One region of the Kitasatospora sp. NPDC086791 genome, then DNA from elsewhere that is predicted to be linked to it. Evidence: riboswitches for the same ligand, from Rfam matches in the RefSeq annotation. Region 1 holds a riboswitch; each other region holds the start of a gene.
The links. A riboswitch is a leader RNA that binds a small molecule or an ion and turns the genes downstream of it on or off. The one in region 1 is predicted to bind cobalamin.

Region 1 (4,373 bases):
GGAGCGGGGCATCACGGTCGCGCGGATTCCGAGACGTCACGTCGAGCAGTCTTCCCCTTGTACCGGCCTTCTGTCACATCCGGTTGTCCGTACGACCGGACGACCGGTGGCGGCACCTCCGCAAGATCGGGCAACAGAGGCAAACCGCCTGGCCGGAAACGTGTGGCCTGCTCATGCCAGGTGAGCCGGAGCGGTCGCTGGGGCCGTTCGAGCGGCTACGGAACGTGAGGAAGCGGGGTGGCGGCCGGGGCCACATGGTGCCCCTGACTGGAGCTCAGCCGCCGCGGGCGGCCTCGGTGCCGTCGGCGTCCGGGGGGACTGTCCAGCCCGGATCCGGACGGATGGCGGGCGGGCCGAGCCGGTCCCGGGGAGCCGGACGTCGGCGGGGCCGACTTCCGGTGCCTGTGGCGGGGCGGGCCTGGACGGCAGAGAAGGGGGGAACGAGCCCGGGCGTCAGAGGAGGGGGGTGAGCCAGCGGCGGAGGAGTTCGGTGTAGCGGTCGGGGTCGGAGTTCCAGAGGGTGCCGTGGTCCGCGCCCGGGAACACCTGGAGGTTGACCACGTCGGGGCGGGCGGCGGCGAGGCGTTCGGCGCTGCGGAACGGCGAGACCCGGTCGGCGGGACTGTGCAGGAGGAGGGTGGGGACGCGCAGGTCGGCGCCCTCGGCGAGGCGGGAGAAGTCGGCGAGGTCGATGCCGGTGCGGCCCCGGGCGGCGAGCGCCCCGAGGTCGGCGGCGGTGCCGCGGAAGCCCAGGCGTTCGGCGTCGCGGCGGGCGGCGGCCGGCAGGTCGAGGACCGGCGAGTCGAGGATCAGGCCGCTGACGGCGTGGGATCGGTCGGAGCGGGCCGCGGTCCGCAGGACCGTCGTGGCGCCGACCGACCAGCCGTAGAGGATCACCCGGCTCGCGCCGGTGTCGAGCGCCAGCCGGACCGCCGCCTCGACGTCGCGCCACTCGGTCTCGCCGAAGTGGCTGTACCCGTCCGGGGAGGCGGGGGCGCCCTCGTCGCCGCGGTAGGTGACGGCCAGGGCGGGCAGGGTGAGGCGGTCGAGGACGGGCAGCACCGGGAGGGTCTGCTGGCGGTCCGCCTCCGGGCCGTGCACCAGGATCACCCAGGTGCCGCGTTTGCCGTCCAGGTACCAGGCGGGGAGGGCGCCGAGCTCGCCGTCCGCGGCGGTCTCGGTGTAGGCGAGGCCGAGGGCCCGGGTGGGGTCGCCGAGGTGGACGCGGGGGGTGAAACGGACCGCGGTGCCGGGAGCGAGGGTGCCCCGGTCGGCGCGGACCAGCCGACGGGTGACGCCCTGCTCGTCGCTGTGCAGGACCTCCTCGACGACGGCGTGACCGCCGTCCTCCCACTCGACCGCCCAGCGACCGGGGTTCAGGCTCTCGGGGCTGCTGGTGAAGGTGATCCACCCGGCGCCGAGACTGCGGACCAGGACCGGCCCGGACTCCTGGACGACGGTCACCGGACGGACCATCCGCTCGGAGGCCCGGCGGCCGATCACCAGGACGGCGGCACCGGCTCCGACGGCGGCGGCCGCCACGACGGCAGCGGTTCCCCAGCGCATATCGTTCCCCGCTCTGTTGGTCTCGGACCGGACGGTGGTCGTACACCAGTCCACCGGCGCCCCGCCCGCCCGGCCACCGGGCTGGCCCGTCCGGGTCACCCTCCCCGCGGCGCGTGCCACCGCGCGGCGGGGGCGGACCGGGGCGCGGCCCCGGCGCCCGGACGCACGGAGCGGCCGGGCGCCGGGGCGGTGCCGCGCCGGGTGACCCCACGGGCCGTCAGCCGGTGTCGCGTGTGACCAACCCCTCCGTGACCTCGGTTGACTCCCGGTTCGGCCGCGTGATGGGATCCTGGGGCCAATCGGAGGCATGGAGAGGAAGCCGGTGCGAGTCCGGCGCGGTCCCGCCACTGTCACCGGGGAGCACACTCGGAATTCCCTCCTTGCCCGCCGACGGCCGGGAGGGGCCACGGCGGGCCGTCAGAAGCCGCTGGAAGGCTCCGGAGGTGCGTCCGACCCGGAAGCCAGGAGACTCTCGCCCCCGCTACGTCGATCCAGGGCGCGGACCCTGAGTGAGGACACGCACGCGATGCAGGCTGCCCCGCCCCGCCGGACCCCGAGCGGCCGTCCCGTGCACGGCCTTCCGGCGCACGCTCTGCCCGGGCCCGGCCTTCCGGCGCGGAGCCTTCCGGCACTCCGCCTCCTGACGTGCGGCCGATGACCCACCGCGCCCTGACCGGGCGTCCGCTCGCCCGCGCCGCCTGGTTCGCGCTGGGCGCCGTCGCGGGCCACGCCGCCGACGCCCGCTACGGCGATCCGCGCCGGGGCCACCCGGTGGCCGCCTTCGGCAGTGCCGCGACCCGGCTGGAGCGGCGGCTGTGGCGCGACGACCGGGCCGCCGGGGCCGGGTACACGGCGCTGTGCGTGGGCGCGGTCGCGGCGGGCGCGCTCGCCCTGGACCGTACGGTGGGCCGGCGCCCGCTGGGCCGGGCGGCGCTGGCGGCGGCCGCGACCTGGACGGTGCTCGGCGGCACCTCGCTGACCCGGGAGGCCCGTACCGTCGGCCGCGCGCTGAAGGACGGCGACCTGCGGGCCGCGCGGGAACGGCTGCCGCACCTGTGCGGGCGGGACCCGAGCGCGCTGGACGAGCAGCAGATCGCCCGCGCGGTGGTCGAGTCGGTGGCCGAGAACACCGCCGACGCCGTGGTGAACGCGCTGACCTGGGGCGCCCTCGCGGGCACGCCCGGGCTGCTGGCCTTCCGCGCGGTGAACACCCTGGACGCCATGGTGGGCCACCGCTCACCGCGCCACCTCCGGTTCGGCTGGGCCTCGGCCCGGCTGGACGACCTGGCCGGCTGGCCGGGCGCCCGGCTCACGGCGCTGCTGACGGTCGCCGCCGCCCCGCAGCCCCGGACGGCCTGGCGGGTCTGGCGGCGCGACGGCTCCGCGCACCCGAGTCCGAACGCGGGTCAGGCGGAGTCGGCGTTCGCCGGCGCCGTCGGCGTGCGGCTGGGCGGAACGCTGCGGTACGGCGAACGCGTGGAGCACCGGCCGGTGCTGGGCGCGGAGCTGCGGCCGGTGACGGTGGACGACATCGAGCGGGCCTGCGCACTCTCCCGGCGGGTGGGTGCGCTGGCGCTGGGTACGACGGTCGCGGGGCACGTCCTGCTGCGCGCGCTCCTGGGGAAGAGGGGAAGGGCATGACGAACGCGCTGCTGGTCGCGGGGACGACCTCGGACGCGGGCAAGAGCGTGGTGACGGCCGGCATCTGCCGCTGGCTGGCCCGTCAAGGGGTCCGGGTCGCGCCGTTCAAGGCGCAGAACATGTCGCTGAACTCCTTCGTCACCGCGGACGGCGCCGAGATCGGCCGCGCGCAGGCGATGCAGGCGCAGGCCGCCCGGGTCGAGCCGGAGGCGGCGATGAACCCGGTGCTGCTGAAGCCCGGCGCGGACGGCCGCAGCCAGGTGGTGCTGCTGGGCCGGCCGGTCGCCGAGGTGGGCGCGCTGGACTACCGCGAGCGCAAGCCCGTCCTGCTGGAGCGGGCCCTGGAGTGCCTGGCCGATCTGCGCCGCCGCTACGAGGTGGTCGTCTGCGAGGGCGCCGGCTCGCCCGCCGAGATCAACCTGCGCGACCGCGACATCGCCAACATGGGCCTGGCGACGGCCGCCGGGCTGCCGGTGGTGGTCGTCGGGGACATCGACCGCGGCGGCGTGTTCGCGGCGATGTACGGGACGCTGGCGCTGCTGTCGGCGGAGGACCAGCGGCACGTGGCGGGCTGGTTCGTCAACAAGTTCCGCGGCGACGCGCGGCTGCTGGCGCCCGGGCTGGAGATGCTGCACGGGCTGACCGGCCGTCCGGTGCTGGGCACCCTGCCGATGCTGCCCGGGCTCTGGCTGGACGCCGAGGACTCGCTGGACCTGTCGACCGTGGTGGACCGGGTGGACGGGCGCGGGCCGCTCGGCGCGGACGTGCTGCGGGTCGCCGTGGTGCGCTTCCCCCGGCTGTCCAACTTCACCGACCTGGACGCGCTGGCGCAGGAACCGGGCGTGCTGGTGCGCTGGGCCACCCGGCCGGAGGAACTGGCCGACGCCGACCTGGTGGTGCTGCCCGGGACCCGGGCCACCGTGGCGGACCTCGCCTGGCTGCGCGAGCGCGGCCTGGAGCCGGCGCTGAAGGCGCGGGCGGCCGCCGGACTGCCGGTCCTCGGGGTGTGCGGCGGCTACCAGATGCTGGCGCGCGGGATCGTCGACGAGGTGGAGTCCAGGGCGGGCGCCGTCGAGGGGCTCGGCCTGCTGCCGACGCAGGTGCGCTTCGGCACCGGGAAGGTGCTGGCGCGGCCGGTCGGCGAGGCCGCCGGGCACCGGGTCGAG
Region 2 (4,373 bases), on a different contig from region 1:
CCTGGAGTCGGCGATCAGCCGGTCGGCGCGGTCCTTGACGTCGAAGATCTCGCCGAGGTTGGCCAGGTCGGTGTAGAGCGCGTCCAGCGGGTCCATCACGCCGCGCTCGCCGCCCCTGCCGCTGCGGCAGGACTCGCTGAGCACGTAGGAGTCGAGGCCGAGGGCCTTGAAGGCCTGCGGGGTGACGCCGCTGCCCTCGTCGAAGCCGTAGTGCCAGCCCGCCAGGACCAGGTCGGCCCGGGCGTCCAGCGCGATCTCCTTGGTGAGTGCCTTCTTGGAGAGCCAGGCGGTCTGCTGGTAGCCGTCCTTCCACGGCACCTGGTCGACCTTGCCCTTGTCGTCGGGCATGACGTAGCCGGCCATCCGGTCGGCGAGACCGAGCGAGAGCATCAGCTCGGTGATGTTGACGTCGTTGGTGACCACCCGGGCGGGCTTCCGCGCGAAGGTCAGCCGGTCGCCGCAGTTCTCGACGGTCACCGGGTAGTGGGCGGAGCCGCCGGCGGTCTCCTTCGGGGCGATCTCCGCACCGCAGGCGGTGAGCCCGAGGGCGAGCAGGGCGGTGGTGGCAACGGCCTTGGTGCGCACGGTGGTTCCTTCGGTGGTTCAGGCTCCGGGGGAGCGGTCGAGCGGGGCGGAAGGGTCGAGGCGGTCGAACAGCAACTGGACGGCGCCGGTCCCCGGGTGCCGGACCGGGGTGGCCCGGACGCCGAACACCTCGGCCAGCAGGGCGGGCCGGAGCACCTCGCGGGGCGGCCCGGAGGCGACGATCCGGCCGGCCCGCAGCACGTACAGCAGGTCGCAGTGGCCCGCCGCCAGGTTGAGGTCGTGCAGCGCGGTGAGCACCGTCGGACCGGCCTCGCGGGCCAGCGCCAGGACCTCCAACTGGTGGGCGATGTCCAGGTGGTTGGTGGGTTCGTCGAGCACCAGCAGGCGCGGTTCCTGGACCAGCGCGCGGGCGAACAGCACCCGCTGCTTCTCGCCCCCGGACAGGCTCAGGAAGCCCCGTTCGGCGAGGTGGCCGGCCCGGACCTTGCGCAGCGCCTCGGCGCAGCGCTCCCGGTCCCCGTCGGCCGGGGCGCCGAACCCGCGCCGGTGCGGCAGCCGGCCCATCGCGACCACCTCGGCCACCGTGAAGTCGAACTCGGCGGAGTGCTCCTGGGTCAGCGCGGCCACCCGGCGGGCGCTCGCGCGGGCGGAGAGCGCGTGCAGGTCGTCGCCGGCCAGCCGGACGGCGCCGCCGGCCGGCTTCAGCACCCGGTAGACGCAGCGCAGCAGGGTCGACTTGCCGCTGCCGTTCGGCCCGACGAGTCCGACCACCTGCCCGGCGGCCGCCGCCAGGCTCACCTCGTGGACCAGCCGGGCGCCGGCCAGCTCCACCGAGACGGTGTCGACGTCGAGGTCCTGGGCCGCCGTAGGGTCGGCGGGGCCGCTCGGTCCGGTCACGATCGGCCTCCGAAGGCGTGGCCGCGCCGGCGCATCATCAGCAGGAAGACGGGCACCCCGAGCACGGCGGTGAACACCCCCACGGGCAGTTCGGCGGGCGCCAGCAGGGTGCGGGAGGCGATGTCCACCCAGACCAGCAGCAGCGCCCCGGCGAGCGGCGCGACCAGCAGCACCCGGCGGTGCGCGGCGCCGACCAGCATCCGGGCCAGGTGCGGCACCAGCAGCCCGACGAACCCGATCGCCCCGCTGACCGCGACCACCGTGCCGGTGACGGCGGCGGTCACCACGAACAGCTCCCGGCGCAGCCGGTCCGGGTCCACGCCGAGCGCGGCGGAGGTCTCGTCCCCCATGGCGAGCCCGTCCAGCCGTCCGGCGGCGCAGCCGAGGTGGGCCAGGCCGGCCAGCACGGTGCCGGCGGCGATCGGCACCGAGCCCCAGGTGGCGCCGCCGAGGCTGCCGAGCAGCCACATCATGGCGCTCCGGGCGGCCTCGCCGCGGTCGGCGGCGAAGACCATCAGGGTGGTGGTGGCGGCGAAGCCGTGGGAGAGGGCGGTGCCGGTGAGCACCAGCCGCAGCGGGGTGAGCCCGTACGCGGTGCGGGCGGCGAGGTAGACCAGCGCCATCGCGACCAGCGCGGAGCCGAAGGCGGAGGCGGAGACCGCCCAGACCCCGAGCGAGGCGAAGGCGCCGAACAGCAGGACGGCGTTGGCGCCGACGGCCGCGCCGGAGGAGATGCCGAGGACGAAGGGGTCGGCGAGCGCGTTGCGCACCAGCGCCTGCACGGCGACCCCGGTGGCGGCGAGCCCGGCGCCGACCACGGCGGCCAGCACGGTGCGGGGCAGCCGGATCTCCCAGACGATGGCGTACGCGGCCGCCTCGTCCGCCTCCAGCCGACCGCCCGTCAGCCCGGCGCCCAGCAGCCGCAGCACGCGGGGGAGCCCGATCCCGGAGAAGCCGAAGGCGACCCCGCAGACCAGGGAGAGCAACAGGGCGGCGGCGAGGCCGACGGCGAGCGGGAGCGCGGGTATGCGGCGGTCGGGCGGGCCGACCGCGCCGTTCGCGGGTGCGCGGTTCACGGGTGCGCCTTGCCTCGGGCCGCGGGTGCGCCGGGGCGGGCGCGGGCCGGAGGCGTGCCGGGGCGCCGTTCCCCTCGCAGTCCGCGGCGAGTTGTCGGGAGGTCAGCGGCCGGGGGCGATCGGGCTGGCGCGGCCGCACCGCTGGGACGGGCCGTGCTCACCGTTGCGGGTCAGCGCCGGATTCACACCGGACTTCCCCCTCGGACGCCCTGGCAGCATAACAGCCACTCAGGGCAGGCAACCCTTACCGGTCTCACCCCGCACGTTCGCTCCGGACGCGAACGCACGACCGCCCCCGTCCGGCGGTGCGGACGGGGGCGGTCGGGTGGCGACGCGTCAGGCTCAGGCCTGCTTGGTCTCCCAGAAGATCTTGTCGACCTCGGCGATCAGGTCCAGCAGGGCCTGGCCGGTGGCCGGGTCGGTGGACGCCTTGGCGGCCGAGGCGGCCTTCAGGGTGTCGTTGATCAGCTGGTGCAGCTGCGGGTACTTCTCGAAGTGCGGGGCCTTGAAGTAGTCGCTCCACAGCACCGAGATGTGGTGCTTGACGGCCTCGGCGCGCTGCTCCTTGATGATGACGGCGCGGGCGCGGAAGTGCGGGTCCTCGTTGGCCTGGTACTTCTCCTGGGTGGCCTTGACGGACTCGGCCTCGATCCGGGCCTGCGCCGGGTCGTACACGCCACAGGGCAGGTCACAGTGGGCGTGAGCGGTGGCACGCGGTGCAAACAGACGAGAGAACATGGGAGTCCTTCCTTAGATCGTCTTCCCGCGCCCGAGATTACCCTTCCGCCCGCGCGGTTTCGCGATCGGGCGGTGGGCCTAGGGCAAAAGACGGACCCGGAACCGGGGTAATCCGGGCATCGGGCAGGTGGCGGCCCGTACGGCAGACTGGGGGCCGGCGGTGCGGGAGGAGGAGTCGTGGCGCGGAGCGCGGAACCGGAGGGCCGGGCCCGGAGCGGCGTGCTGCCGTTCGGGCTGGTCGACGTGGCGGGCCGGTCGATGGTCCCGACCCTGTACGAGGGCGACCGGCTGCTGGTCCGCTACGGCGCGCCGATCCGACCGGGGGCCGTGGTGCTCTTCCGGCACCCCTTCCAGCAGGACCTGCTGGTGCTGAAGCGGGCCGTCGAGCGGAGGCCCGGCGGCTGGTGGCTGCTGTCCGACAACCGCCCGGTGGACAGCGACAGCCGCAGCTACGGCGCGGTCCCGGACGAGCTGGTGCTCGGCCGGGCGCTGCTGCGGCTGCGCCCGAGCCCGGCCTGGCTGGCGCCGGGGCGCCGGCTGGAGCGGCTGCTGCTCACCCCGCGGCTGGCCCGGGTGCCGGGCCTGGCCCGCCGCCTCGGCGTCCGGGTCGAGGAGCTCTAGCCGGTTCCGGCGTTGAGCGCCGCCTCCGCCTCCTGGCGCTTGCGGGCCCGGTAGGCGGCGACGTTGGCCCGGGTCGCGCAGCGGTCCGAGCAGTAGCGGCGGGAGCGGTTGGTCGAGGTGTCCAGGTAGGCGTTGCGGCAGGGCGCGGCCTGGCAGATGCCCAGCCGGTCGGCGCCCAGCTCGGTCAGGTGGACGGCCAGGCCCATGCAGGCGACCGCGCTGAAGTGCGCGGTGGCGGTCGCCGAGTTGTCGGCCAGGTGCAGGTGCCAGCGCGGCCGTCCGGCGTCGTCCAGGTAGTCGTGCCCGGAGATCAGCGGGCTGACGGGGTACTCCATCAGCAGACTGTTCAGCAGGTCGACCCCCCGGACCTCGTCCCCTTCGGCGGCGGCCTCGAAGACCCCGCGCAGCCGGGTCCGCACCGCCCGCAGCCGGGGCAGATCGGACTCGTCGGCGAGCGCGGCGGCCCGCGACGAGTCGGAGAACAGGGCGCGCACC
Region 3 (4,373 bases), on a different contig from region 1:
CGCTCCTCCGGCGTCCCGCAGTTCGCGGTGGACGACGCCGCGCGCGGCGTCCCGCAGGTCGTGCCGGAGCACCACGGCGTCCACCGCGGCGGCGGCCAGTTCCTCGACGGCGGCGCGGCGTTCGTCGGCGTGCAGCCCGGCGACGACGACCACCGGCAGCTTGATCCCCTCCGGGTGGGCGGCCGGGGCGCTCACCAGCCGGCCTTGCGGACGCCCGGCAGGTGGCCGGCGTGGGCGTGGGTGCGCAGGTTGATCCGGGAGAGGCCGAAGGCCCGCAGGTAGCCGCGGGGGCGGCCGTCCACCGCGTCGCGGTTGCGGATCCGGGTCGCGCCGGCATCGCGCGGCTGGCGGGCGAGTTCGGCCTGCGCGGCGGCGCGTTCGGCCGGGCCGGTGCCGGGGTGGACGATGATCCGCTTGAGTGCGGCCCGACGCTCGGCGTAGCGGGCGACGACGGCGCGGCGCCGCTCGTTCTTGGCGATCTTGCTCTGCTTGGCCATCAGACCTTCTCCCCCCGGGCCCGGATGCGGGCGACGGCGGCTTCGATGCCGATCACGTCGACGGTGCGGATGCCCTTGGCGCTCAGCGCGAGCCGGACGTACCGGCCTTCGCCGGGCAGCCAGTAGCGCTTGCGCTGGATGTTGGGGTCGAAGCGGCGGCCGGTGCGGCGGTGCGAGTGCGAGATCGCGTTGCCGAAGCCGGGTCGCCGGCCGGTGAGTTGGCAGCGGGCGGACATGGGCGCTCCCTGGCGTCCGGGAATGGGCGGGACGGAGCTCACGTTACACCAGATGAAAATGACTTCCATTTCGGTGTACGGTCTCGATCCGGCACGCCACAGCCCCGACGCACCAGGAGGACACCCCATGGCCCGCAGCGAACTGCGCCCCGTCATCAAGCTCCGCTCCACCGCCGGAACCGGCTTCACGTACGTGACGCGCAAGAACCGCCGCAACGATCCGGACCGGCTGGTCCTGCGCAAGTACGACCCGGTCGCGGGCCGGCACGTCGACTTCCGCGAGGAGCGCTGACCACGCACGCACGGAACGGCGCCTTCCCGGGCGGGGAGGCGCCGTTCGGCGGCCCGTCGGCTCACGCCTCCTCGGGCGTCCAGCGCTTCTCGACCTCGGCGAGCTTCCAGTACCCGATCGCCACCGCCCAGACCACCACGAACAGCCCGGCGATCGCGTAGCCGACGTTGTCCAGCGAGATGTCCGCGATCCAGCCGCTCACCGGGTCGGTCAGGTCGAACTTCTCGTGCAGCACGCCGACCAGCTCGATGGTGCCGATGATGAAGGCCACCGCGATCGACAGCCCCGTGATGGTCAGGTTGTAGTACACCTTGCGCACCGGGTTGGCGAAGGCCCACTGGTAGGCGAAGTTCATGAACGTCCCGTCCAGGGTGTCGAACAGGCTCATCCCGGCCGCGAACAGCAGCGGCAGGCAGACGATCGCGTACCAGGGCAGCCCGGAGGCCGCGCCCGAACCCGCCATCACCATCAGGGTGACCTCGGTTGCGGTGTCGAAGCCCAGGCCCAGCACCATGCCGACCGGGAACATCTGCCCGGGCCGGGTGATCGAGCGGGTCGCCCGGTTCAGCACCCGGGCCATGAAGCCCCGCGAGTCGAGGTGCGCCTCCAGCTCCGCCTCGTCGTACTGCCCGGCCCGCATCGCCCGGAACACCTTGACGATGCCGAGCAGCGCCGCCAGGTTGAGCGCGCCGATCAGGTAGAGGAACACGCCGGAGGTGGTCGTCCCGACCACGCCGAGCCACTTGTGGGTGGTCGACTCGTCGTCCATCAGCGTGTTGGCCAGCTGCGCGCCGCCCGCCACCAGGGCCGCCATCAGGACCACCATCGAGGAGTGCCCGAGGGCGAACCAGAAGCCCACCGAGACCGGCCGCTTGCCGTCCGCCATCAACTTGCGGGTGGTGTTGTCGATCACCGCGATGTGGTCGGCGTCGAACGCGTGCCGCATGCCGAGGGTGTAGGCGGTGATGCCCAGGCCCACCCCGAAGACCTGGGTTCCGACCGCGTACCGTTCCGGCGCCACCAGGAAGATCAGGGTCCCGAAGGCCACCACGTGCATGGCCAGGATCACCCCCATCAACCCGGCCGTACGGACGGTGTCCTCGCGTCTCCACCGGAAGGTGGGCAGCACTGACGGGACCGCTTTCGCGTTCGCGGCGGCGGTTTCGGGCAGGGTCATCTCCGGATCACGCTCCAACACCTCGTGGAATCACTTCGTGAAGTGCCGTGGCCGGTCTCCTGGCTTACGGGACATCCGGGTCCGCCTTCCCGGGGGCGCGAGGCACCCAGTGGCGTCGTGGACACGGACCGCATTCCGTCGCGGGCGAAGGAATGACCCGATCACAGTGGCGAGGGCCGCTCCGGAATCCGGACCCCTGAGGGTCCGTCACCGGTCTTCCCGAGCACCACGGCGGGCTACACGGTAGGGGTCCCGCCCCGACCCATGCAAGGCTGCGCACCTGCGCAGGTGTTCAGGATCACAGGCCCCCGCCTGCAAGAATGTCCGCATGCATCTCGTACCGGCCGACCGCGCGGGCCACCGCACCATCGACGGGCACCGGGTCTGCGAGGCCATCGCCGCGATCGGCGACACCGCGCACGTCCGGTCCTGGTCCGAGCGCTTCTCCCTGCTCGCCGACCCCGGCCGGCTCGCCCTGCTGCTCGCCCTGCACCGGGCCGGCCCGCTCGCCGTCACCGACCTCGCGGTCGCCACCGGCATGCGCGACCCCGCCGTCTCCCAGGCCCTGCGGCTGCTCCGCACGGCCGGGGTGGTCACCGGCGACAAGGACGGACGTGTGGTGCGCTACCGGCTCGTGGACGAGGCCATGCGCCCCCTCCTGGACGAGTGCGCCGCCGCCGAGCACCACGAGCCCACCGCCGCCGCGGGCTGACCGACACTCGGGGAACACCCCTCCCGGGCCGCACCCCGGATGAGTACGATCATGGCGTGCCGTCCCACCCCCACGCCTGGCCCGCCGACCGCTGGAACACCCGACCGGTCAGTGCCCGCGTGCTGGCGGTCGCCCGCACCCTCACCTCGGCCACCCGCGTCCTGGACGTCCTCACCCTGCTGAACCCGGACGGCATCGCCCGGTACTTCACCGTCAACCCCGGCTCCGCCTTCGCCGACCGCGCCCTGGACGAGTACCTGCACGGCCTGCCCGGCTTCACCGTGCTGGACTGGGAGGACGCCGTCCGGCACCGCTTCGACCTGGCCGTCGCCTGCGCCGTCCACTCCTCCATGCACCGCCTGGACGCCCGGCTCGTCGTCCTCCCGCACGGCGCCGGCTACAACCGCCTGGTGGCCGAGTCCACCGGCGACACGGTCAGCTCCGCCGGCCTCTCCCGCAACGAACTCACCCACCGCGGACGGGTGTTCGTCGACGTCCTCGGCCTCTCCCACCCCGAACAGCTGGACCGCCTGCGGACCTCCTGCCCCGAGGCGCTGGACGTCGCCCGGGTCGTCGGCGATCCGTGCTTCGACCGGATGCTGCGCAGCCGGCGCTCCCGCGACGCCTACCGCGCCGCGCTCGGCGCCGTCGACGGCCGACGGCTCGTCGTCGTCAACTCGACCTGGAGCGAGCACTCGTTATTCGGCCGCCGCCCCGACCTGCCCCGGCGCCTGGTCCGCCGGCTGCCCGCCGACGAGTACACCGTCGCCCTCGTCCTGCACCCCAACATCTGGAGCCGGCACGACCCCGAGGCACTGCTCGACACCGCCCGCCGGATGGGCCTGCGGCTGATCCCGCCGCACCAGGGCTGGCAGGCCGCCCTGGTCGCCGCCGACTGCCTGATCGGCGACCACGGCTCGGTCTCCGTCTACGGCGCCGCGCTGGAACGGCCCACCGTGCTGGTCGCCACCGGCGCCGCCGAACTCGACCCGCGCTCCCCCGGCTACGCCTTCGGCCAGACCGCCCCGGTGCTCGACCCCGACGGCGACCTCGCCGCCCAGCTCGCCCTGGCCCTGCACGACCAGGACCCGGCCGACCTGCGCCCGCTCACCGAGCGCTCGCTCAGCCGGCGCGGCCGGTCCGCCGAACTGCTGCGCCCGCTGCTCTACTCCTTCCTGGAGGGCCTGGACGAACCCGGGGAGGAACCGGTCCTGCCGCCCTACCCCAAGCCCGTCCCACGCCCCGGCACCACCGACGGGCCCACCGCGTACGACGTCGAGGGCGAGAGCGAGGGCACCGAGGTCAGCCTGCGGCGCTACCCCTTCGACCCGGCCGACCACACCCCGCGCGGCTTCCACGCGCTCACCGACGAGCACCCGGGCGACGCCCTGCGCTACACCGCGGAGGTGCTGGCCCGCACCGAGGTCCGCGCCGAGCACCCCGCCACCCGCTGGCTCGC

Region 2: it holds a riboswitch for cobalamin, as region 1 does, so the genes downstream of both, AB0Q99_RS07725 (iron ABC transporter permease) here and AB0Q99_RS16305 (cobalamin biosynthesis protein) in region 1, are expected to answer to the same signal.
Region 3: it holds a riboswitch for cobalamin, as region 1 does, so the genes downstream of both, AB0Q99_RS03930 (HoxN/HupN/NixA family nickel/cobalt transporter) here and AB0Q99_RS16305 (cobalamin biosynthesis protein) in region 1, are expected to answer to the same signal.

What each region holds. Positions count from the first base shown of each region.
Region 1 covers NZ_JBFBOC010000010.1:47,706-52,078, forward strand. Annotated here, with positions in the region: gene AB0Q99_RS16300 (prolyl oligopeptidase family serine peptidase) at 454-1,566, opposite strand; cobalamin riboswitch at 1,878-2,038, shown strand; gene AB0Q99_RS16305 (cobalamin biosynthesis protein) at 2,221-3,207, shown strand; gene AB0Q99_RS16310 (cobyric acid synthase) at 3,204-4,373, shown strand, end outside.
Region 2 covers NZ_JBFBOC010000003.1:161,664-166,036, reverse strand. Annotated here, with positions in the region: gene AB0Q99_RS07735 (ABC transporter substrate-binding protein) at 1-585, opposite strand, end outside; gene AB0Q99_RS07730 (ABC transporter ATP-binding protein) at 604-1,443, opposite strand; gene AB0Q99_RS07725 (iron ABC transporter permease) at 1,440-2,519, opposite strand; cobalamin riboswitch at 2,612-2,760, opposite strand; gene sodN (superoxide dismutase, Ni) at 2,862-3,257, opposite strand; gene sodX (nickel-type superoxide dismutase maturation protease) at 3,435-3,878, shown strand; gene AB0Q99_RS07710 (CGNR zinc finger domain-containing protein) at 3,875-4,373, opposite strand, start outside.
Region 3 covers NZ_JBFBOC010000001.1:866,757-871,129, forward strand. Annotated here, with positions in the region: gene AB0Q99_RS03910 (GTP-binding protein) at 1-195, opposite strand, end outside; gene rpsN (30S ribosomal protein S14) at 192-497, opposite strand; gene rpmB (50S ribosomal protein L28) at 497-733, opposite strand; gene rpmG (50S ribosomal protein L33) at 861-1,025, shown strand; gene AB0Q99_RS03930 (HoxN/HupN/NixA family nickel/cobalt transporter) at 1,087-2,202, opposite strand; cobalamin riboswitch at 2,234-2,448, opposite strand; gene AB0Q99_RS03935 (metalloregulator ArsR/SmtB family transcription factor) at 2,531-2,914, shown strand; gene AB0Q99_RS03940 (hypothetical protein) at 2,971-4,373, shown strand, end outside.